DNA from 3 places in the Pseudomonas phytophila genome. Region 2 is predicted to be linked to each of the others. Evidence: predicted binding sites of a transcription regulator. Region 2 holds the regulator's gene; each other region holds the start of a gene.
What was found. Region 2 encodes sigma-54, which starts transcription at its own class of promoters, with help from an activator protein. Its sites were predicted from a motif close to ANTGGCATNNANNTTGCTNT; they were not measured.

Region 1: K3169_RS20735 (circularly permuted type 2 ATP-grasp protein) is a predicted target of sigma-54. The motif match lies at 3,009-3,028, and genes of this name have one in related genera.
Region 3: glnA (glutamate--ammonia ligase) is a predicted target of sigma-54. The motif match lies at 1,738-1,757, and genes of this name have one in related genera.

What each region holds. Positions count from the first base shown of each region.
Region 1 is NZ_CP081201.1:4,587,584-4,595,434, reverse strand. It holds gene K3169_RS20750 (LTA synthase family protein) at 1-1,307, shown strand, start outside; gene K3169_RS20745 (hypothetical protein) at 1,722-1,958, shown strand; gene K3169_RS20740 (ribonuclease E inhibitor RraB) at 2,205-2,546, shown strand; gene K3169_RS20735 (circularly permuted type 2 ATP-grasp protein) at 3,063-4,472, shown strand; gene K3169_RS20730 (alpha-E domain-containing protein) at 4,485-5,444, shown strand; gene K3169_RS20725 (transglutaminase N-terminal domain-containing protein) at 5,441-6,259, shown strand; gene K3169_RS20720 (cytochrome c) at 6,389-7,204, opposite strand; gene K3169_RS20715 (rhodanese-like domain-containing protein) at 7,209-7,580, opposite strand.
Region 2 is NZ_CP081201.1:1,249,478-1,257,328, forward strand. It holds gene K3169_RS05415 (HPr family phosphocarrier protein) at 19-291, opposite strand; gene rapZ (RNase adapter RapZ) at 308-1,165, opposite strand; gene ptsN (PTS IIA-like nitrogen regulatory protein PtsN) at 1,168-1,632, opposite strand; gene hpf (ribosome hibernation-promoting factor, HPF/YfiA family) at 1,645-1,953, opposite strand; gene K3169_RS05435 (RNA polymerase factor sigma-54) at 2,085-3,578, opposite strand; gene lptB (LPS export ABC transporter ATP-binding protein) at 3,764-4,489, opposite strand; gene lptA (lipopolysaccharide transport periplasmic protein LptA) at 4,490-5,035, opposite strand; gene lptC (LPS export ABC transporter periplasmic protein LptC) at 5,022-5,594, opposite strand; gene K3169_RS05455 (KdsC family phosphatase) at 5,608-6,132, opposite strand; gene K3169_RS05460 (KpsF/GutQ family sugar-phosphate isomerase) at 6,146-7,120, opposite strand; gene K3169_RS05465 (ATP-binding cassette domain-containing protein) at 7,408-7,851, shown strand, end outside.
Region 3 is NZ_CP081201.1:331,022-338,872, reverse strand. It holds gene thiI (tRNA uracil 4-sulfurtransferase ThiI) at 69-1,523, opposite strand; gene glnA (glutamate--ammonia ligase) at 1,858-3,264, shown strand; gene K3169_RS01510 (chorismate mutase) at 3,542-4,108, shown strand; gene K3169_RS01505 (DUF4124 domain-containing protein) at 4,187-4,711, shown strand; gene K3169_RS01500 (DUF4124 domain-containing protein) at 4,695-5,342, shown strand; gene K3169_RS01495 (hypothetical protein) at 5,444-5,644, shown strand; gene glnL (nitrogen regulation protein NR(II)) at 5,668-6,753, shown strand; gene ntrC (nitrogen regulation protein NR(I)) at 6,750-7,851, shown strand, end outside.

The sequences.
Region 1 (7,851 bases), 3.2 Mb from region 2:
ATCGCGACAATGCCTGGAAAGCTACTTTGCCCGAAGCTGAGGCGGAGCAGATCGTGCGTGGCATGCTGTTGACCAGTCACGACAAACTGGTAGATGGCGATATCGCTTCTGTCCGCCGCGACTTCACGCCGCCGGTGGAAAATACGCTGCCAATCAAGAACGTCGTTGTCATCCTGATGGAAAGTTTCGCCGGGCATTCCGTAGGTGCCTTGGGGGATGAGGCGAATATCACACCTTACTTCGACAAGTTGTCCAAAGAAGGATTGTTGTTTGACCATTTCTTCTCCAACGGTACGCATACTCACCAAGGGATGTTCGCGACCATGGCGTGCTTCCCCAATCTGCCCGCTTTCGAGTATCTGATGCGTATGCCTGAGGGGGCTCACAAGCTGTCCGGCTTGCCGCAGTTGCTCAGCGCCCGTGGTTTTGACGACGTCTATGTCTACAACGGTAACTTCGCCTGGGACAACCAGTCGGGTTTCTTCAGTAATCAGGGAATGACTAACTTTGTCGGTCGTGAAGACTTCGTCAATCCAGTGTTTTCTGATCCGACCTGGGGAGTTTCTGATCAGGACATGTTTGATCGCGGCGCGCAGGAGTTGAAAGCTCGTGCGGAGAAGGGCAAGCCTTTCTATGCGCTGCTTCAGAGCCTTTCCAACCACACACCTTATGCATTGCCGACCAACCTGCCGGTCGAGAAAGTGACCGGTCAGGGCTCGCTGGACGAACACCTTACTGCGATGCGTTATTCAGATTGGGCGCTTGGCCAGTTCTTCGAGAAGGTCAAGAAAGAGCCGTTCTACAAGGAAACCCTGTTTGTTGTAGTGGGTGACCACGGGTTCGGTAATCACCAGCAGATTACTGAAATGGATCTGGGGCGCTTCAATGTGCCGATGTTGATTATCGCTCCGGGTGTTCAAGAGAAGTTTGGTCAGCGCAGCAGTATTGTAGGAACCCAGATCGACATCGTGCCCACGATCATGGGTCGTCTTGGCGGTGAAACCCGTCATCAGTGCTGGGGCCGCGACTTGCTCAACCTGCCGGCGGGCGACACGGGCTTTGGTGTGATCAAGCCATCGGGTGGTGAACAGACCGTCGCGCTGGTGACTCAGGATCGGATTCTCATTGAGCCCAAGGATATGGAACCTCAGGTGCTGTCCTACACCCTGGGACGTACGCCGCATGCTGAAGTGATTCCGAATGCGCCTGGTGCCAAGGAAATGCGTGACAAGCTCGACAGCTTCCTGCAAACGGCGACCAAGAGCTTGCTGGACAACACCGCAGGGGTCGAAGCGAGCAAGAATTGACCTGCTGGTGACGTAATCCAAAAAGCCCCTCATGCAGGGGCTTTTTGTTGTCTGGCCGAACGTATCGTCGTTTGCCGCCAGACAGCGTGGTGCCATTGAAACCGGGCGACTCGTATAAAAAAACCAACTATATGATTTGGAATGTTTTTTAGCTGTAGGAGCGCGCTTGCCCGCGATAGCTTCACCACAGGCGATATGTTCATCGGCTGACAGAACGAATCGCGGGCACGCGCGCTCCTACATGTCTGTGTACCGTGAGACCGCGTGGTGCCATTAACTCCGGGCCTTCTCCTCGGGAGTGTGCGTTTTAGCCTGACGAACAAGCACTGCAATGATTCAAATCCTGTGAACGAATGCCCGCGTCAAAAGGTCAAGATCACGTAAGCCGCATTGTCGGCTGCCGAGGAGACCTTGATGAAACAGTGGAACATTTCGTATCTCGACAAAGACGGTGTGCAACAAAGCCATGTGATGGAATCCGAGGAGCTTCCCAGCGATGAGAAGGCCGCCCAGCGTCTTCGGCACATCCTGGTTCCGGTTGCTGACGAGCTGGACATGAATGACCTGGATGGCCGTATAGCCGAGCCAACGGCCAAGTCTTTGAAAGAACACAACGCTGTGCAGATCATCTCGATCAAAGAGGTTTTCTGAGTCCATTGAAAAAATGCCCCCGCCGGGAATTGGCAGAAGACCAATGATGGGGTTACTCTGCAAGTGAGACGGGTGAAGCGTTTCTCCCGTTTTCTCCATGTCGATGCCGGTCTGGCAACAGGCACGGCCTTGTCAGCTACATGCTTGATCCCGTGAAGCAGAGTATCTGCTGTGTAGTGGTACTACCGGTGAGTGCCGCGCAGGGAATGTTGAAACTCTATCTATCGTTGAATAGGAGGACGTTTCATGAGCACAGCCTATCAAGAGGACATCAGCAGCAACGTGCTGCGCCGCATGAAAGAAAGCGGTTTCGATTTCGCACGCATCCATCCCATCGAGTTCTACGCCATTTTCCCGGACGAGGAACGGGCAAGGCAGGCTGCAGATCAGTATCGCGGCGAGTCCCTTAACACTCAGATCAATGTTCGAGATGACGGTGCCTGGCACTTGCAGCTAAGCAAGGTCATGCACGCGACTTATGATGGCATCGGTGATTTCGAGCAGGATTTTCAGGCTGCGATCACTCCGCTGGACGGAGAGGTCGAGGGCTGGGGAGTCAGACAGGAGATCAGGCGGCTACACGCATGAAACGCGCTATGACATGTTGAATCACCGGTCAATTGCCAGGTACATGCCTGGGGATTGGCCGGTTTTAGTTTGTATGTTCTAAACGTAAAACAGAGTATTCGTCGGCTGTGACCAGTGTGGGCTCAGTTTATGGCAGACAAAAAAAGAGCCACTCAGTGAGTGGCTCAAAGGGAAGTTCGGTAAGGGCAGCCCGCCTGGAAGTCGATACTGGCATCACGCTCGTTTTTTTCGACAGCGACTTGAAACGGGGCATACAAATTCGGTGTGTTTCGGATGTCGCTGATTATCGACAAACGATATCGTCTCGTGAAATCAACTCTGGCTATGCTGGTCATAGCTTTTGCGGTTGAATGACGCTTCCGAATGAGGCGTAGGAGAACTGGTTGGGAAGCTTCTTGCACAGGAATGGTGCGGTGGGCTTTCGATGTTTATATAACCAGTTGATATTTAAGCGTTTATGCCGATGGCACGGGCCTTGCGAAGGCCTTTGGTGTCCGTGGTGACAAGGAGTACGGCATGATCCGCACCTTTTATGATGAGATGTACGATGCTGGCGGTATAGTCCGCCCGCATTACCGGGAATTTGCCCGTTGGTTGGGTGAGACGCCCCCTGAGCTCCTGGCTCAGCGCAGGCGTGAAGCCGATCTATTGTTTCATCGCGCCGGGATCACGTTCACGCTCTATGGTGATGAGCAGGGCACCGAGCGCCTGATTCCTTTTGACACGATTCCACGCAGCATTCCGGCCAGTGAATGGCGGGTGGTTGAGCGAGGCTGTATCCAGCGCGTCAAGGCGCTGAACATGTTCCTTGCCGACCTCTATCACGAGCAGCGGATTATCAAGGCAGGGGTTATCCCCGCCGAACAGGTGCTGGCCAACGAGCAATACCAGTTGGCGATGCAGGGCCTGAATTTGCACCGCGACCTTTATTCGCACATCTCCGGGGTCGACCTGGTGCGTGATGGTGACGGCACTTACTACGTGCTGGAAGACAACCTGCGCACGCCGAGCGGCGTGAGTTATATGCTCGAAGACCGCAAGATGATGATGCGTCTGTTCCCCGAGCTGTTCGCCGCGCAGCGCATTGCGCCTATCGATCACTACCCGAATCTGCTCCTCGACACGCTGAAGAGCTCCAGTCCGCTGGATAATCCGAGCGTGGTTGTACTCACACCGGGCCGCTTCAACAGTGCGTTCTTCGAGCATGCGTTCCTTGCACGGGAAATGGGTGTTGAGCTGGTCGAGGGGGCGGATCTGTTCGTGCGTGATGATCGAGTATTCATGCGCACCACAGATGGACCGAAAGCGGTGGATGTTATCTACCGTCGTCTAGACGACGCATTCCTTGATCCATTGGCGTTCAACCCTGATTCGATGCTGGGTGTGCCTGGCCTGCTGTCGGCCTATCGCTCAGGAAATGTGGTGTTGGCAAACGCAATCGGTACAGGTGTCGCGGACGATAAGTCGGTTTATCCCTATGTCACGGATATGATCCGTTTCTATCTGGATGAAGAACCGATCTTGCAGAATGTGCCGACCTGGCAATGCCGCAAGCCTGCTGACCTGTCCCATGTGCTGGCCAATCTGTCGGAACTGGTGGTCAAAGAGACTCAAGGGTCGGGCGGTTACGGCATGCTGGTGGGGCCAGCTTCGACGGCGGCGGAAATCGAGTCGTTCCGCGCCCGCATCAAAGCCAAGCCACACGCTTACATCGCGCAACCGACGTTGTGCCTGTCGACCTGTCCGACATTTGTCGAGAACGGCATCGCACCGCGCCATATCGATTTGCGCCCGTTTGTCCTTTCTGGTCGTGAAACCCGCGTCGTACCCGGCGGGCTTACCCGAGTCGCGCTGCGTGAAGGCTCGCTGGTGGTGAACTCGTCTCAAGGTGGCGGAACAAAAGACACCTGGGTGGTCGAGGATTAAGGATGCCTGCCAATGCTAAGTAGAACTGCCTCGGATTTGTATTGGATGTCGCGTTATCTGGAGCGAGCGGAAAACCTCGCGCGGATGCTTGACGTCAGTTACTCGCTGTCTTTGATGCCTCAGGATGGGCGGGGTGACGGGCTCGATGAGCTGGCCATGCCACTGCTGATCACCGGCACGCTGGATCATTATCTGGAGCGTCACGGTGAGCTGCACGCAGAACGCCTGTTGCATTTTTTCGCGCTGGACGCGAGCAACCCGGCCAGTATTTACAGCTGTCTGGGCGCCGCACGTGCCAGTGCTCATGCGGTACGTGGCCGAATCACCGCGGACATGTGGGAGAACATCAACTCCACCTGGCTGGAGATTCGCGGCATCGCCGAACAAGGCCTGACCCGTTATGGCATGAGTCGTTTCTGCGAGTGGGTCAAGGAGCGTTCGCACCTGTTTCGTGGTGCCACATATGGCACGATCATGCGTCATGACGCATTCCGTTTCATCCGGCTGGGCATATTCATCGAGCGCGCCGACAACACCATGCGCATGCTCGATGCGCGCTATGAAATGCTCGAGCTGCGTGGGACTGACACCAATGTGGACGCCGACAGCTCGGCTCATGGTTATTACCAGTGGAGCGCGCTGCTGAGGGCATTGTCGTCCTTCGAAGCCTACACGGAGCTGTATCGCGATGCGCCAGCCGCGAGGCATGTTGCAGAGCTGCTTTTGTTGCGCCCCGACGTACCCCGTTCGCTGAGTGCATGTCTTGAAGAGCTGGATCAGATCCTTGCCAGCCTGCCGGGCGCCAATGGCCGACCTGCGCAACGTCTGGCCGCTGAGCTGGATGCACGTCTGCGCTACACCGGGATCGACGAAATACTGGAGGAAGGCTTGCACGAGTGGTTGAACGAATTCATCCCTTTGCTGGCCCAATTGGGTAACGCTATTCACACTTCTTACCTGGAGGCTGCATGAGACTCTCAATTAGCCACGAGACCACCTATCACTATGAGGATCAGGTCCGCGCAAGCATCCAGTATTTACGTCTGACACCGCACGATAGCGAGCGCCAGCAAGTGCTCAGCTGGCAACTGACCCTGCCGCGCCCGGTGCGCGCGCAGATCGATCCGTTTGGCAACATCCTGCATGTGTTGAGCATGGATGAGCCCCACGAGGCGATCATTATCGGCGCGCGCGGCCAGGTTGAAATCGACGAGAAGCGTGAAGCCGAACATGAAAGTCAGTCTCCGCTGCCGTTCCTGCGTTTCACGCGTCTGACGGAGCCTGATGAAGCCATTCGTGCCTTTGCCAGTCAGCAGTGCAAAACGCGCAAGGACCGCACGGCATTGATTGATCTGATGCACGCGTTGAATCAGTACATTACCTACACGCCGGGGTCTACCGAGGTCGATACTTGCGCAGCGCAGGCCTTTGCGGGCCGGACAGGCGTTTGTCAGGACCACACCCATGCGTTTCTGGCCTGCACACGCAGCCTCGGGATTCCGTCACGGTATGTGTCCGGTTATTTGTACAGCGAAGACAGCGAACATCTTGCCAGTCATGCCTGGGCTGAAGCCTGGATCGACGACGCCTGGTACAGCTTTGACGTGACCAACCAACTGGCGATCCCGGAGCGGCACCTGAAACTGGCGGTAGGTCTGGATTATCTCGATGCCTGCCCGGTCCGCGGTATGCGCCGCGGCGGTGGTAGTGAACAGATGCACGCCAAGGTACTGGTGTCGCCGATGGTTGGCGCACCGAAGGTCATGATGCAAGCCCAGCATCAGTAATCGCGAGGGGCGGCATCAGCCATTGATGCAAGCCCCCTCGCCAACAAGTTGCCTCCTACCTGACACGGTGCTGAACCGGTAGGAGCGAACTTGTTCGCGAGGCGGGCCAGACCCATACCGCGCTTATCGTTATTCTCCCGCCTTACGCCGCGCCACCATGTGCTCCAGATAAGCAATCACCTGATCCAGTTCTGTATCGGACAAGACTTCCTTCGGGATGGAAGGCATCTTGCCTTGCGGCCATTCGCGCAGGCTTTGCGGGTTGCGAATGTATTGGCGCAGGTACCCGGCGCTGAAGTATTCGGTTGGGCTGTGCGGCAGGTTCAGGTCAGGGCCCAGTTGTGAATCCCCGGCAGCGTTGAGGCGATGACAGGCCAGGCAATTCTTCTGGAAAAGCGCGAAACCTTTGTTTACCGGATCTTCAGCCGCCAGTGTCGGGTCGGGTAGCAACGCGGGAAAGCGCTCGCTGACGGACGCCAGCACTCGCAGGGTGCTCATCGCATACGGCCATTCTTCGCGGCCAATATTGTCGGCCGAGGGGGCTGTCCACACCAGATAGAACGGTCCAGCGCTTTGCGAACCGTTGCTCAGCGCTGGCCAGGGATGAGCCGGGTCCTCAATGGCCAGCCATGCCTTCGAACCTTTGGGTTGTACCACCGGTGCTGCGGGTATTTCCGCGGCGAATCCGTCGGTCGCAACCGCCTGCAGGTGATCCTGTGCTGTAACACCCTCCAGCAGCGCTCCAAGAGGAATGGCGCGATAGCTCATGTCACGTTTGTAGGCGACATCCTCGCTGATCTGGATGGTCTGAATCTGTGGGTGTACGAGCAACTGACGGGTCTCCCAGGTTTCGACTCCATGAGATCGTTCGATTCTGAGCTGTGCAGCTTGCAGGGAGAGTTGCGGGACGAGTGTCAGCGCTGCGAGGGAAAGAATAAAACGCAAACCATTACTCCGCCGGGTCGTCGCTGGTGTCGTAAAGAGCGTTGTGCAGCTCTTCATAGTTGCCACCATTGATAACGCTGTAATAACCGGCCCTGTTCAGTTTGTCCTGAGCTTTGCTGGCTTTTTCGTTGCTGCTGCTGAACACCACAAACACCACGTTGCGGTCATTGAGCACCTGCTTCATTTGATTGACCAGACGTCGCTCCTCTACGCGTACCGCGTTGAGTACAGTGCCCGCGTCGTAGTCAGTCTGGCTGCGCACATCGACGGCCAGTTTCCCTTCCTTGAGCGCTGCTACGGCAACCGCTTGTTCGACATCACCTGCGGCGGCGCTACCGGTGCAGAGTAAGAGCCCAAGCGCTATCCATTTACCCATCACCAAATGCCTCCTTTCATAGATGAGCAAAGACTGGCACAGATAATCGTCGCCCGGTAGGGCGCAGTCGTCTGGGTTTACTGCTGCAAAGCCTGTCAGCCGAATAGACGAGTCATATTTGGCAAGATCAACAGCAGGGTAGTGGCGAACAAGATAAGCCCGGCTTGACGTACTTTCGAATGCTTAAACATGGCTATCTGCCTTTTTTTGTTATTCCTGAGCGACAAAAGCTCACCGAATGTATTGATAATGTTCGGGCAGCTGGCAAAGG
Region 2 (7,851 bases):
TTTGACGCGGGCGCCGCTCTACTCCCCCTCATCAAACTTGTTATTGATCAACTCAACCAGACCATCCAGCGCAGCCTGCTCCTGCTCGCCCTCGGTCGAAAGGTGAATATCCGTGCCTTTGCCAGCGGCGAGCATCATCACTGCCATGATGCTTTTGCCATCCACCATGCTTTCCGGTGAGCGACCCACGCGGATCTGGCAGGGGTACTTGCCGGCGACTCCGACGAATTTGGCGGCTGCGCGGGCGTGCAGGCCCAGCTTGTTGATAATGGTGATTTGAAGAGCGGGCATCGCAGGGGAAGTCCTTTCAGCTTATGTCGCGGTGGCGAACCTGAACGTTTTTGAGGGATTGTTGCAGGACCTGACCCAGGCGCTCGGTCAGGTACACCGAGCGGTGATGGCCGCCAGTGCAGCCAATGGCAATGGTTACATACGAGCGGTTGCTGGCAGCAAAGCGCGGCAACCACTTGTTTAGATACGCGAAGATGTCCTGAAACATCTCCTCCACATCAGGCTGTGCAGCTAGATAGTCGATAACAGGCTGATCTTTTCCCGATTGTTCTCGCAGCTCTGGCTTCCAGTAAGGATTAGGTAGGCAGCGTACGTCGAATACCAGATCGGCATCCACGGGCATACCGCGCTTGAAACCGAAAGACTCGAGCAGGAACGCGGTACCCGGCTCCGGCTTGTTCAGCAGGCGAAGCTTGAGGGTGTCGCGCAACTGGTAGAGATTCAGGTGGGTGGTGTTGATCTTCAGGTCGGCAAGATCAATGATCGGCCCCAGCAATGTGGTCTCGTCCCGAATGGCCTCGGCCAGCGAGCGGTCTGCGTTGCTCAGAGGATGACGGCGACGGGTTTCGGAGAACCGCTTGAAGAGCGTTGATTCATCCGCATCCAGGTAAAGCACATCGCACTGGATATTGCGTGAACGAACCTCTTCCAGCATCTGTGGGAAGCGGGTCAGGTGGCTGGGCAGGTTCCGTGCATCAATAGACACCGCCAACAGCGGTTCAGCCAGCTCGGTGTTGATCAGCGCGCGTTCGGCCAACTCGGGCAGCAGACCCGCCGGGAGGTTATCAACGCAGTAAAAACCGCTGTCTTCCAGGACGTCCAGCGCTGTGCTTTTGCCGGAGCCTGAGCGACCGCTCACAATGATCATGCGCATGATTAATGACCGTTTTGCTCGTCCAGTACTACCTGATAAAGGGCTTCATTGCTCGGGGCACTACGCAGGCGTTCACGCACTTCTTTGCGGTCTAGCATGCTGGCTATCTGGCGCAGCAATTCCAGGTGTGCATCGGTAGCCGCTTCCGGGACCAGCAGAACAAACAGCAGGTCAACGGGGGCGCCATCGATAGCGTCGAAATCTACAGGAGCGTTCAGGTGCAACAACGCGCTGATAGGAGATTCACACCCCTTCAAGCGACAATGCGGAATGGCGATGCCATTACCAAAGCCGGTAGAACCTAGCTTTTCACGGGCGATAAGACTCGAAAACACGTCGTCCGAATCCAGATCAGGCACTTCTTTGCCGATCAGGTTGGCAATTTGTTCGAGGACTTTTTTCTTGCTGCCGCCCGGCACGTTCACGAGTGAACGGCCGGGGGTCAGGATATTTTCTAGTCGGATCATGTTTTGGGGGTATCAGCGAGCCGTTGCACCCTGAAGGAGGCTTAGCTGTTTTTCCTTATGCTTGAGCAGTTGTCTATCCAGCTTGTCGGTCAAAAGGTCGATTGCCGCGTACATGTCATCATGTTCCGCATTGGCGACGACCTTTGAGCCGGGGATGTGCAGGGTGGCTTCGATTTTCTGCTTGAGCTTCTCGACCTCCATGATGACCTGCACATTAGTGATCTTGTCGAAGTGGCGCTCCAGTCGTCCGAGTTTTTCGGTGATGTAGTCGCGTAGGGCGTCGGTCACATCCAGTTGATGTCCACTGATGTTGACTTGCATACCGCTTTCTCCTTATTGCCAGTGCATAAAGAGGCAGGCGTTTGCCTGCCACTGGAACGCTGTGGCTAGCAACCGGGTTGTGTAGAAACCGCCTCGGGCCAACGCTCGCACGGTTGCTACGGTACCTCTCGTCACATCAGTCGCTTGCGTTCACTCGACGGCGCAATGCCAAGAGATTCGCGGTATTTGGCTACTGTGCGACGGGCTACTTGAATGCCTTGTGCCTCCAGTAAACCAGCGATCTTGCTGTCACTCAACGGCTTTTTCTGATTTTCCGCTGCAACCAGTTTTTTGATGATCGCCCGAATGGCTGTGGATGAACATTCACCGCCCTCGGAGGTGCTTACATGGCTCGAGAAGAAATATTTCAACTCGTAAATACCACGGGGGGTATGCATGAATTTCTGCGTGGTTACACGAGAAATGGTCGACTCATGCATGCCTACGGCCTCTGCAATGTCATGCAGGACCAGTGGCTTCATCGCCTCATCGCCATACTCAAGAAAGCCGCGCTGGTGCTCGACGATCTGTGTCGCCACTTTCATCAGGGTTTCATTGCGGCTCTGCAGGCTTTTGATGAACCAGCGTGCTTCTTGCAGCTGATTGCGCATGAAGGTGTTATCGGCGCTGGTATCAGCGCGGCGGACAAACCCGGCGTATTGCGGATTCACACGCAGGCGTGGGACCGATTCCTGATTGAGCTCAACCAGCCACCGCTCGTTGTCCTTGCGCACAATGACGTCCGGTACCACATACTCAGCTTCGGTGGACTCGATTTGCGAACCCGGGCGAGGGTTGAGGCTTTGCACCAGTTCGATGACCTGGCGCAGTTCATCTTCCTTGAGCTTCATGCGGCGCATGAGCTGCGAGTAGTCGCGGCTCCCCAGCAGGTCGATGTAGTCACTGACCAGGCGCTGTGCTTCGCTGAGCCAACGGGTTTTTGCAGGTAGCTGACGCAGTTGCAGCAGCAGGCATTCGCTAAGGTTGCGCGCGCCGATGCCGGCGGGTTCAAACTGCTGGATGCGGTGGAGCACGGCTTCAATCTCGTCGAGCTCGATATCAAGCTCGGGATCGAAGGCGTCGAGGATTTCTTCCAGCGTCTCGTCCAGATAACCCTGATTGTTGATGCAGTCGATCAGCGTCACGGCGATCAGGCGATCGGTGTCGGACATCGGCGCCAGATTCAACTGCCAGAGCAAATGGCTTTGCAGGCTCTCACCGGCAGAAGTGCGAGTGGTGAAGTCCCATTCGTCATCGTCGTTGCTGGGCAGGCTGCTGGCGCTGGTTTGGTAGACGTCTTCCCACGCGGTGTCGACGGGCAGCTCGTTGGGGATGCGCTCGCTCCAGTCGCCCTCCTCAAGGTTGTCCACAGTAGGCGCCGGCTCCTGATAAGTCGGCTCCTGGACATCAGGATTAGGTTTCTGCTCGACGTTGTCAGCCAGTGGATCAGCGTTGTCGAAATCGTCGCCTTCTTCCTGGCGTTCCAGCATAGGGTTCGACTCCAGTGCCTCCTGGATCTCCTGTTGGAGGTCCAGTGTCGACAATTGGAGTAAGCGGATGGCCTGTTGCAGCTGCGGCGTCATCGTCAGCTGCTGGCCCATTCTCAAGACTAGCGATGGTTTCATGGCTGGGGCTTAACACCTTATTCGCCGGCGCACATGCGCCATCCACTACCGAGCGCCTGGGCGCGTACATAAGCAAATTATATGCCTGAAACTGAAGTGTTTGCCTAGGGGATGCTGGCATTTAATAACCATCAGCACCAACAACCAGGCATGCCCGCCTTTAAAGCCGGGCACCGCAGTTCTTTTTACAGGCGGAACTCGTGACCGAGGTAGACCTCTTTCACCAACTGATTTGCGAGAATGGTTTCCGAGTCGCCTTCGGCAATTAGCTGCCCGTCATTGACGATGTAGGCTGTCTCGCAGATGTCCAGAGTTTCACGAACGTTGTGATCGGTGATCAGCACGCCGATGCCCTTGGCTTTCAGATGGTGGATGATCTGTTTGATATCGCCTACGGAAATCGGGTCCACACCTGCGAATGGTTCGTCGAGCAGGATGAATTTCGGTGAGGTAGCAAGTGCGCGTGCGATTTCTACGCGGCGGCGCTCACCACCAGACAGGCTCATGCCCATATTGTCGCGGATATGGGTGATGTGGAACTCCTGCAGCAGGCTTTCCAGCTCCTTGCGGCGTCCATCCCGGTCCAGTTCCTGACGGGTCTCGAGAATCGCCATGATGTTGTCGGCTACCGACAACTTGCGAAAGATCGAGGCTTCCTGTGGCAGGTAGCCAATACCGGCACGTGCACGGCCGTGCATGGGCTGGTGGCTTACATCCAGGTCGTCGATCAACACTCGCCCCTGATCCGCCTGAACCAGGCCGACAATCATGTAAAAGCAAGTGGTCTTGCCAGCGCCGTTAGGCCCCAGCAATCCAACGATCTGGCCGCTTTCGATGGACAGGCTCACATCGCGAACGACCTGACGGCCCTTGTAGCTCTTAGCCAAATGCTGGGCTTTCAGCGTCGCCATTTACTGGGCCTTCTGCTGGTCGGTTTTCTTTTTCGGCTGGATAACCATGTCAATACGCGGACGTGGCGTGGTCACCTTGCTGCCGCCATTGGCACGACCAGCACTGACGATCTGCTTGACCGTGTCATACACGATCTTCTCGCCTTCGGACGTGTTGCCATCATTGATGACCTTGGCCTTGTCGATCAGTACGATACGATCCTGCGCAGCGTAGTACTGGATGGTGATCGCGTAGGCTTGAACGATAGGCTTGTCTACAGACGGCTTCTGCTCGTAGTAGGCCAGGTTGCCGACCGATGTGAACACGTCGACTTCGCCTTGGGCATTACGTGTGATGGTCACTGTGTTGCCGGTGATCTTCATCGAGCCCTGGGTGATGATTACGTTGCCTTTGTAGGTAGCAACGCCTTTCTTGTCGTCGAGTTGTGCGTCGTCGGACTGAATGTGGATCGGCTGATCGCGATCAGTCGGCAGGGACCAGGCGCTCGCGCTTCCCAGTGCTGCACCCAGGCCAAGCAAAAAAGGAAGGGTTTTAACGAGCCTCATACTGTCCTCTTACATTAGATAGCAGGTCCATCCTGCCGTCGTTCAAATACGCTTTCATTCCCTTGGCCGTAGTCACACCGCCCGCGCCGTCGATTCTAACGGCTTGCTCGGTCTGCGCATATTGCTTCTGCGGGAATACGGTCATTCGACTGCTGGTAATTATGGTCGTACGTTTTTTCTCGTCGGTTCTTGCTATGCGAACCGAGTCAATCAGTTCGACTTGCTCACCACCAGGGGAAACCTCACCCGTTTTGCTCTGGATATGCCAGGGAAACAGGGTGCCACGGTACATCTGCAAGTCTGGCGTGGTCAGCATTGTCACATCGGTGGCCTTGATATGCTCGACCTTGTCGGCCGTCATTTCGTACTGCAACTTGCCATCCGGCAGATACTGCACGCTGTGAGCATTGATTGCGTAAAAGTCGATGGCGCTTTCGTCCACCGTAGCAGCCGGTTGCTCCATGAAGCTTTCCGGGCTGATGTTCCAATAGCCTGCGGCGGCCAGCAAAAATGCCAGCACACCGAGGATCAGAAACGTTCGAATTCGTTTGCTAAGCATAAATGGCTTCTGTCTATAAGTAGGCTGCGTGGGCGGCTTCAAGACTGCCTTGGGCGCTCATGATCAATTCACAGAACTCGCGCGCTGCGCCTTCGCCACCGCGCGCCAGGGTAATGCCATGGGCATGTTGCCGGACAAAAGTAGCGGCATTGGCCACCGCCATGCCCAGGCCGACACGCCGAATGACTGGCAAGTCTGGCAGATCATCACCCAGATAGGCGACCTGTTCGTAATTCAGACCGAGTTGGCCGAGTAGTTCGTCGAGAACCACCAGCTTGTCTTCACGGCCCTGATAAAGATGTTCAATACCGAGGTTCTTTGCCCGGCGTTCAACCACTGGGGTCTTGCGGCCGCTGATAATGGCCGTTGCCACGCCAGAGGCGATCAGCATTTTAATGCCTTGGCCGTCCAGCGTGTTGAAAGTCTTGAATTCGCTACCGTCCTCAAGGAAGTACAGGCGACCGTCGGTCAGTACGCCGTCGACGTCGAAGATGGCCAGTTTGATATTTTTGCCGCGTTGCAGCAGATCGGTAGTCATTTGCGCATCTCCATTACATGACGCCTGCGCGCAGCAGGTCCTGCAGGTTGAAAGCTCCGACCGGATGATCATTTTCGTCAACGACGATGAGTGAACCGATCTTGTGATCTTCCATGATTTTCAATGCTTCAGCCGCGAGCATTTCAGGGCGGGCTGTCTTGCCGTGAACGGTCATCACGTCATCGATGGTTGCCAGGCGAATATCAATCGGACGATCCAGAGTGCGGCGCAGGTCGCCGTCAGTGAATATCCCGGCCAGTCGTCCATCGGCCTCGATAACTGCGGTCATGCCCAGTCCCTTGCGGGTCATTTCCATCAGCGCGTCGCGCAGCAGAGTGCCGCGCTGTACTTGTGGCAGTTGTTCGCCGCTGTGCATGACGTGCTCGACCTTGAGCAGCAAGCGTCTGCCTAAAGCACCACCGGGATGCGAGAACGCGAAGTCTTCAGCCGTGAAACCGCGGGCTTCCAGCAGTGCTACTGCGAGAGCATCGCCCATGACCAGTGCTGCAGTTGTCGAAGAGGTAGGCGCCAGATTCAGTGGGCAGGCCTCATGCTCTACACGAGCATTGAGGTTGACGTCGGCAGCTTCAGCCAGGGTTGACTCCGGATTGCCCGTCAGGCTGATCATCTTGATGCCAAGGCGTTTGATCAGGGGCAGCAATGTAACGATTTCAGCCGTTGTTCCCGAGTTTGACAGGGCGAGGATGATGTCACCGGAAGTGATCATGCCCATGTCGCCGTGGCTGGCTTCGGCTGGGTGAACAAAAAACGAAGTGGTGCCGGTGCTCGCCAGAGTGGCGGCGATCTTTTTTCCGATGTGGCCTGATTTTCCCATGCCCACCACAACAACGCGTCCTTTGCTCGCGAGAATCATCTCGCAGGCCTTGATGAAATCCGCGTCGATATTAGGTAACAACCCCTCCACGGCTTCGATTTCAAGGCGGATGGTGCGTTGTGCTGACTGGATCAGGTCGCTGGATTGGTTCATGTGAAAATCGGTTGGCCGGTTAAAAGGCGGCGATTATAGCGGTAATGCGCGATTCCCTCACGTCTGATCGTCGAGCTTTGCGTTTAAACGTTCTGTATGACGATAGGTCGAGCTCATTTGCAGGAAGTGTCGCAAATTGTGTATGGCGATATTGATTGATCGTTTTGGCGCTTTGGCGACGCCTTGTCGCAGTGGTATAGTTCGCGGCTTGTTCCGCCCACCGAGACAGCATGTCTCCCGACAGGGACTCGGCAGCTGAACGTGAGGCTGTATCGCAAGGAGTTTAGATGAGCGCCGATAACGCCTACGCGATCGAGCTGAAGGGCGTTTCCTTCAGGCGCGGTACGCGCAGCATTTTCGATAATGTTGATATTCGTATTCCCCGCGGCAAAGTCACCGGCATCATGGGACCTTCGGGCAGTGGCAAAACTACTTTGCTGCGTTTGATGGGGGCCCAGCTACGGCCTTCTGCTGGCGAAGTGTGGGTCAACGGTCAGAACCTGCCCGCCTTGTCGCGCAGCGATTTGTTCGATGCGCGCAAGCACATGGGCGTTTTGTTCCAGAGCGGTGCACTGTTTACGGACCTGGATGTGTTCGAGAACGTTGCCTTCCCGTTGCGGGTCCATACAGAGCTGCCGGAAGAAATGATTCGTGACATTGTCCTGCTCAAGTTACAGGCAGTGGGACTGCGCGGTGCCATCGAGTTGATGCCCGACGAACTGTCAGGTGGC
Region 3 (7,851 bases), 920 kb from region 2:
CCGTTACGGCTAGACGACTGGCGTCGGGGGGCCGGTGACGCAAGCCACAGGCAAACAGCCCCGGGCACTTAGCTCGGTCTATAAACGCGCACATTGGCATACCCCTCACTGAGCAAATGGTGAGCATGCAGGCGACTCATGACGCCTTTGTCGCAATACAACAGGTACTGGCGCGTGTTATCCAGTTCCTTGAAGCGGCTGTTCAGTGCATAGAACGGCAGCGCCTGTACTTCAATACCAGGCAATACCAGCGGCTGATCTTCCTGAGCATCCGGGTGACGGATGTCAACGATGACCTGCCCTGCCAGTGCCTGACTGACTTCTTCTATCTCGACACTCTGGCTCAGATCGTCAATCACACGATCGATCGAAACCAGCTTGGCGTTCTCCAGCGCTCGCTCGAGAACCGCCATGTCGAACTGTTGCTCTTCGTACTCAACGCGGTTTCGCTTGGCGTTGGTCTTGGGGTTGATCGAAATCACCCCGCAATACTCAGGCATATGCCTGGCGAAATCGGCAGTACCGATTTCAACCGCCTGATCGACGATGTCCTGCTTGTGGCTGGTGATCAACGGACGCAAAACCAGCTTGTCAGTCGCGGCGTCAATCAACGACAGGTTCGGCAACGTCTGGCTGGCAACCTGTGAAATCGCTTCGCCGGTAACCAGCACATCGATATCAAGACGGTCAGCGATAGAGGATGCAGCGCGTAACATCATACGCTTCAAAACTACACCCATATGACTGTTATCGACTTTCTGCAGGATTTCTCCGAGAACTTCCTCGAAAGGCACACTGATAAACAGCACGCGCTGGGAGCTGCCGTACTTCTTCCAGATGAAATGCGCGACTTCCATCACGCCCAGTTCATGGGCACGACCGCCCAGATTGAAGAAGCAGAAATGCGCCATCAGCCCGCGACGCATGACCTGATAGGCCGCCACGGTCGAATCGAAACCACCGGACATCAACACGAGGGTTTGTTCGAGGGCGCCTAACGGGTATCCGCCGACACTATTGTGCTGGCTGTGGATGACAAACAACCGTTTGTCGCGAATTTCCATTCGCACCACGATTTCCGGCTTTTTCAGCTCGATACCGGCCGCACCGCACTGCTTGCGCAACTGGCTGCCGACGTATTTTTCGACATCCATGGAGCTGAATGCATGTTTGCCCGCTCGCTTGCAGCGCACCGAAAACATCTTGCCCGGCAGCAGATCGGCGTAGTGCAGCTTGCACTTGGCTACGATGTCGTCCATGTCGCCCAGCGGGTATTCGGCCACCTGAAGGAAATTGGCGATACCCGGCATGCAGCTCAGGCGGTCGGTCATGTCCTGCAGGACCTTGGGGTCGGTCAGTTTCGTCTGAACCTCGAGGTTGTCCCACGAGCCATCCACCACCAGTACCGGGTCCAGATCACGGAGCACGGTACGGATATTCTTGGCCAGCTGGCGGATGAATTGCTTACGCACCGGCGGGCTTTTGATGATGATTTCGGGGAAGACTTTTACGATTAGTTTCATGAAAACAGCGCGCGAGGTGCCAGCCGAAAAAGAGGGGGCGGGATTATAGCGGAAATTGCTCAAGGTTTAACCAGTTATCGTGCAACCAATCATCGACGCACCAAAAAAGACCTGTCGGACAATATGCAGCCTCATTGTGGTGCGTTAAATTTTCAAATCGACGATTTTTATCCCTGAATTGCTAGCGTTTCGGGCATAAAACCCATCTCGGGGCACTGGCATGCAATTTGCTCCCTTGTGAGGCAGGTTGCCTTGGCAGAGTATTTGCGCCGGCATCACCCAAATTCTAAGGGCCCAAACCATTAAATAGGCCCGAAGCCACCCGGAGGACACCATGTCGAAGTCGGTTCAACTCATCAAAGATCATGACGTTAAGTGGATTGATCTGCGCTTCACGGACACTAAAGGTACACAGCACCACGTGACCATGCCGGCTCGTGATGCGCTGGAAGACGACTTCTTCGAAGTCGGCAAGATGTTCGACGGCTCCTCCATCTCTGGCTGGAAAGGCATCGAAGCCTCCGACATGATCCTGCTGCCGGACGACGAAACTGCCGTTCTCGATCCGTTCACCGAAGACCCAACCCTGATCCTGGTTTGCGACATCATCGAACCTTCGACCATGCAAGGTTACGACCGCGACCCACGCGCTATCGCTCACCGCGCCGAGGAATACCTGAAGTCGACCGGTATCGGTGACACTGTATTCGCCGGTCCAGAGCCAGAATTCTTCATCTTCGACGAAGTGAAGTTCAAATCCGATATCTCCGGTTCCATGTTCAAGATCTACTCTGAGCAAGGTTCGTGGATGTCCGACGCCGACATCGAAGGCGGTAACAAGGGCCACCGTCCAGGCATCAAAGGCGGTTACTTCCCTGTTCCACCATTCGACCATGACCACGAAATCCGCACCGCAATGTGCAACGCTCTGGAAGAAATGGGCCAGACCGTAGAAGTTCACCACCACGAAGTGGCGACAGCTGGTCAGAACGAAATCGGCGTGAAATTCAACACGCTGGTTAAAAAGGCTGACGAAGTTCAGACCCTGAAATACGTTGTTCACAACGTTGCTGACGCTTACGGCCGCACTGCTACCTTCATGCCTAAGCCTCTGTACGGCGATAACGGTTCGGGTATGCACGTTCACATGTCCATCTCCAAAGATGGCAAGAACACCTTCGCAGGCGAAGGCTATGCTGGCCTGTCCGACACCGCTCTGTACTTCATCGGCGGCATCATCAAGCACGGTAAGGCACTGAACGGCTTCACCAACCCGGCTACCAACTCCTACAAGCGTCTGGTTCCAGGCTTCGAAGCTCCGGTCATGCTGGCCTACTCGGCTCGCAACCGTTCCGCTTCGATCCGTATTCCTTACGTCAGCAGCCCTAAAGGCCGCCGTATCGAAGCTCGCTTCCCGGACCCATCTGCCAACCCGTACCTGGCTTTCGCAGCACTGCTGATGGCTGGCCTGGACGGCATCCAGAACAAGATCCACCCTGGCGACGCAGCTGACAAAAACCTGTATGACCTGCCGCCTGAAGAGGCCAAAGAGATCCCACAAGTTTGCGGCAGCCTGAAAGAAGCCCTGGAAGAGCTGGACAAAGGTCGTGCGTTCCTGACCAAAGGCGGCGTTTTCAGCGACGACTTCATCGACGCTTACATCGCTCTGAAAAGCGAAGAAGAAATCAAAGTACGTACCTTCGTACACCCACTGGAATACGAGCTGTACTACAGCTGCTGATCCAGTCGCGTCAGCAATCGTGACGCACAAAAGAGGCCTCCTTCGGGAGGCCTTTTTTATGGGCGGGATTTGATATTCGGTACATAGTTGTTGCCTGAAGCGCTTTGCGCGAGTGCATGCTGTCGTATCGCGAACGCCGCCCCTGTAGGAGCGCACGAGCACCGCGAGGCCGCGATAGCGTTCTGTCTGATGTACCGCTATCGCGGCCTCGCGGTGCTCGTGCGCTCCTACAGATTCATTATCAAATTACATCCCGACTCAGAAGAGAAAAAGAGAGATGACCAATAAACCACGCCTGCTTCTCCTCTGCGCCACCTTCACCAGCCTGACCGCCTGCGCAGTGACACCCACGACTTCGCCCGCCCCTGCGGCGCTAGCACCTCTGATGGTAACCATCAGCGAACGCCTTGCCATCGCAGACCAGGTCGCGCTGACCAAATGGGACAGCGGAAAACCGATTCAGGACAGCGCCCGTGAAGCTCAGGTCATCGCAGCTGCCGCAACGCTCGCACCGACCTACAATCTGGATCCACAGGACGTCAGCCAATTCCTCGCTGCGCAGATCGAAGCGAACAAGCTGGTGCAGTACGCACTTCTCGCGAAGTGGCACGAAGCCGGTAAGGCGCCAGACACCCCACGGCCGGATCTGGTAGGGCAGATTCGCCCACAACTGGATCAGCTACAGACGCGATTACTGCGCGAATACTCAGCCTTCGCTACATACCGTGAAGATCCGCAATGCCCAAATTGGCTGATTAAACAGTCCCGACTGCAAGCCAAAGACCCGATTCATGATCTTGCGCTGACTCGCGCAGTCGGCGAGTTGTGCGTTATCCGTAAATGATCACGAGCCGCTTAAGCTGATTTATGTTCTATGCTGCGCCCATTACACCGCCAACCGCATCAACGCCACGGAGCCTGCATGCACCGAAGCCTCATCTGTCTGCTGCTGTTGATCGCATTGCCCGCAGCGGCGCAGATCTACAAATACACGGACGCCAACGGCAACGCTGCGTTCAGCAATCAGCCGCCTGATGGTGTGAAGGCCAAGGTTGTCGAGCTAACGCCGCTCAATAGCGTTGATACCCGGAAAATGGCGACACCGGTGACACCACCCCAAAACCCGCAACCCCAGGCTCAGGCGCAAGCGGGCTACGAAACGCTAGAGTTGGCCGATCTTCCGACCGAAGAGGCGTTACGCGCCAACAACGGCACCTTCACCGTTGGCGTATCGATCAAACCAAGATTGATGCAGGGGCACTTACTGCAACTGATGGTCGACGGCAATCTCTACGGCCAGCCGGGCAACGTGCCGCGCCTGCAGGTCGTCAATATTGATCGTGGCGAGCACAGCTTTGCGGTGGCGGTGCTGGATAACGGTCGCATCATCCAGCAAAGCCCTACCATCACCTTGACCGTGCAGCGCGTTCATGTCGGCAAACCTTGAATCCCGGCTGAGTATCAGCATGCTCGTCTGCCTGCTGATTACACTGTCCACATCAGCGCTTGCGGAGGTGTATACCTACACGGACGCGCAAGGTAACCGGGTCTTCACCGATCAGCCTCACAAGAACGCGAAGCGCGTGGAGATCCTGCCCAGCAATAACACCACCGGATCGCCCCCCAAACGCACCGTCCAGCAAAGCGCGCCGCCCAAGGCAAAACCCAAAGCGATGTTTCGTTACGACCTGCTACGGATTCTGGTGCCAGAACCGGACGCAACGGTGCGTAGCGCCCAGGGCGAACTCATTGTCACCGTCACCAGCGACCCCGCCTTGCAGCCGGGTCATAGCTATCGGCTCCTGGTTGATGGTCAGCCTTACGCCCAAGCCGGGCGAAGCCCTGTCTTCCCGTTGAAGAATGTAGATCGAGGTACTCACCAGCTCGCGGTGGAGATTCTCGATGAGACAGGACGCGTGCTGGAAAAAACGCCGAATCAGCCCTTTCACCTGCTGCGTATTTCACTGGCGCAAAAGCGTCTCGCCAATCCCTGCAAAACCGCCGAATACGGCATCCGGCCTGAGTGCCCTATAAAGGACAAACCAGAAGAAGAGAGCAGCATCCTGCCTTTCTTTTGATTCAGATTCCCCTCCCTAAACACCAAAGCCCTAAATTGGTGCAAGATATTGCAAGCCAGCGGACCCACCACCCCATTTTGGTTCGAAAATGGTCCGCACCAATGAACCATTCAAACGCACTGTCCAAAAAAAGCCCGATTTTGCAGATTAAACGCTTCTTTTCGGAGCCTTGGTTTGGTTTTTGCAACTTGGCTATAACAGCACCTTTATCTGCACTGGATACAAACGTATCGGTGGCGTTACCCACGCTGGAGAAGACCAACCAGCGCCTGCGACCCGAGGCTCGCCTGGAATCGCAATGAGCCAAAAGAGGTCAACGACTTTAATGACTATCAGCGACGCGCTGCACCGTTTGTTACTCGACAACCTGACCACTGCCACCATTCTGCTCAATGCCGACCTGCGCCTTGAGTACATGAACCCGGCAGCGGAGATGCTGCTGGCCATCAGCGGTCAGCGCAGCCATGGGCAATTCATCAGCGAGCTGTTCACTGAATCTGCAGAAGCCCTGAGCTCCCTGCGCCAAGCAGTGGAACAAGCGCACCCGTTTACCAAACGCGAAGCCATGCTCACCGCCCTTACCGGCCAGACACTGACGGTTGATTACGCGGTAACGCCAATCCTCAGCCAGGGCGAGACCTTGTTGCTGCTGGAGGTCCATCCGCGTGACCGTCTGCTGCGCATCACCAAAGAAGAAGCGCAGCTGTCCAAGCAGGAAACCACAAAAATGCTGGTGCGTGGCCTGGCTCACGAAATCAAGAATCCACTCGGCGGTATTCGCGGCGCAGCGCAATTACTGGCCCGCGAGCTGCCTGAAGAGAGTTTGAAGGACTACACCAACGTCATCATCGAGGAAGCCGACCGCCTGAGAAATCTGGTGGATCGCATGCTCGGATCGAACAAGTTGCCTTCGCTGGCCATGACCAACGTGCACGAAGTGCTCGAACGCGTCTGCAGCCTGGTCGAAGCAGAAAGCCAAGGGTGCATCACTCTGGTGCGCGACTATGATCCAAGTATTCCCGACGTATTGATCGACCGCGAACAGATGATTCAGGCCGTGCTCAATATCGTGCGAAACGCGATGCAGGCCATTAGCAGCCAGAACGAGCTGCGCCTGGGCCGGATCAGCCTGCGCACCCGTGCGATGCGTCAGTTCACCATCGGCCATGTGCGTCACCGGCTGGTCAGCAAAATCGAAATCATCGACAACGGTCCTGGAATCCCCGCGGAGCTTCAGGAAACCATTTTCTACCCGATGGTCAGTGGCCGCCCTGACGGCACTGGGCTCGGTCTTGCGATAACGCAGAACATCATTAGTCAGCACCAGGGGCTGATCGAGTGTGACAGCCATCCTGGCCACACCACCTTCTCGATCTTCCTGCCGCTGGAACAAGGAGCAGCTTCGACATGAGCCGTAGTGAAACTGTCTGGATCGTAGATGACGATCGTTCCATTCGTTGGGTTCTGGAAAAAGCCTTGCAGCAAGAAGGCATGACCACACAAAGCTTCGACAGCGCCGACGGCGTGATGAGTCGTCTGGCTCGTCAACAACCGGATGTGATCATCTCCGACATCCGCATGCCGGGTGCCAGTGGCCTGGACCTGTTAGCGCGCATTCGTGAGCAACACCCGCGCTTGCCGGTCATCATCATGACCGCGCATTCAGACCTCGACAGCGCTGTTGCCTCTTATCAAGGCGGAGCGTTCGAGTACCTGCCAAAACCATTCGACGTCGATGAAGCCGTTTCTCTGGTCAAGCGTGCCAACCTGCATGCCCAGGAACAGCAAGGCATGGACGTTGCGCCGACACTGACCCGCACCCCTGAAATCATTGGCGAAGCGCCAGCGATGCAGGAAGTGTTTCGGGCCATCGGCCGCCTGAGCCACTCCAACATCACCGTGTTGATCAACGGCGAGTCAGGGACCGGTAAAGAACTGGTTGCCCACGCCTTGCATCGCCACAGCCCACGCTCGGCCTCGCCGTTCATTGCGCTGAACATGGCTGCGATTCCAAAAGACTTGATGGAATCGGAACTGTTCGGCCATGAAAAAGGCGCATTTACCGGCGCAGCAAACCTGCGTCGCGGCCGCTTCGAACAAGCGGATGGCGGCACGCTGTTCCTCGATGAAATCGGCGACATGCCTGCTGACACTCAAACCCGTTTGCTACGGGTTCTGGCTGACGGCGAGTTCTATCGCGTGGGCGGCCACACGCCGGTCAAAGTTGACGTGCGCATCATTGCGGCGACTCACCAGAACCTGGAAACACTGGTGCAGGCTGGCAAATTCCGGGAAGACTTGTTCCACCGTCTGAACGTGATTCGCATCCACATCCCGCGCATGTCGGATCGTCGTGAAGACATTCCGACCCTGGCCAAACACTTCCTGAGCCGTGCGGCGCAGGAACTGGCGGTCGAACCGAAACTGCTCAAGGCGGAAACCGAGGAATACCTCAAACACCTGCCTTGGCCGGGTAACGTTCGCCAGCTGGAAAACACCTGCCGCTGGA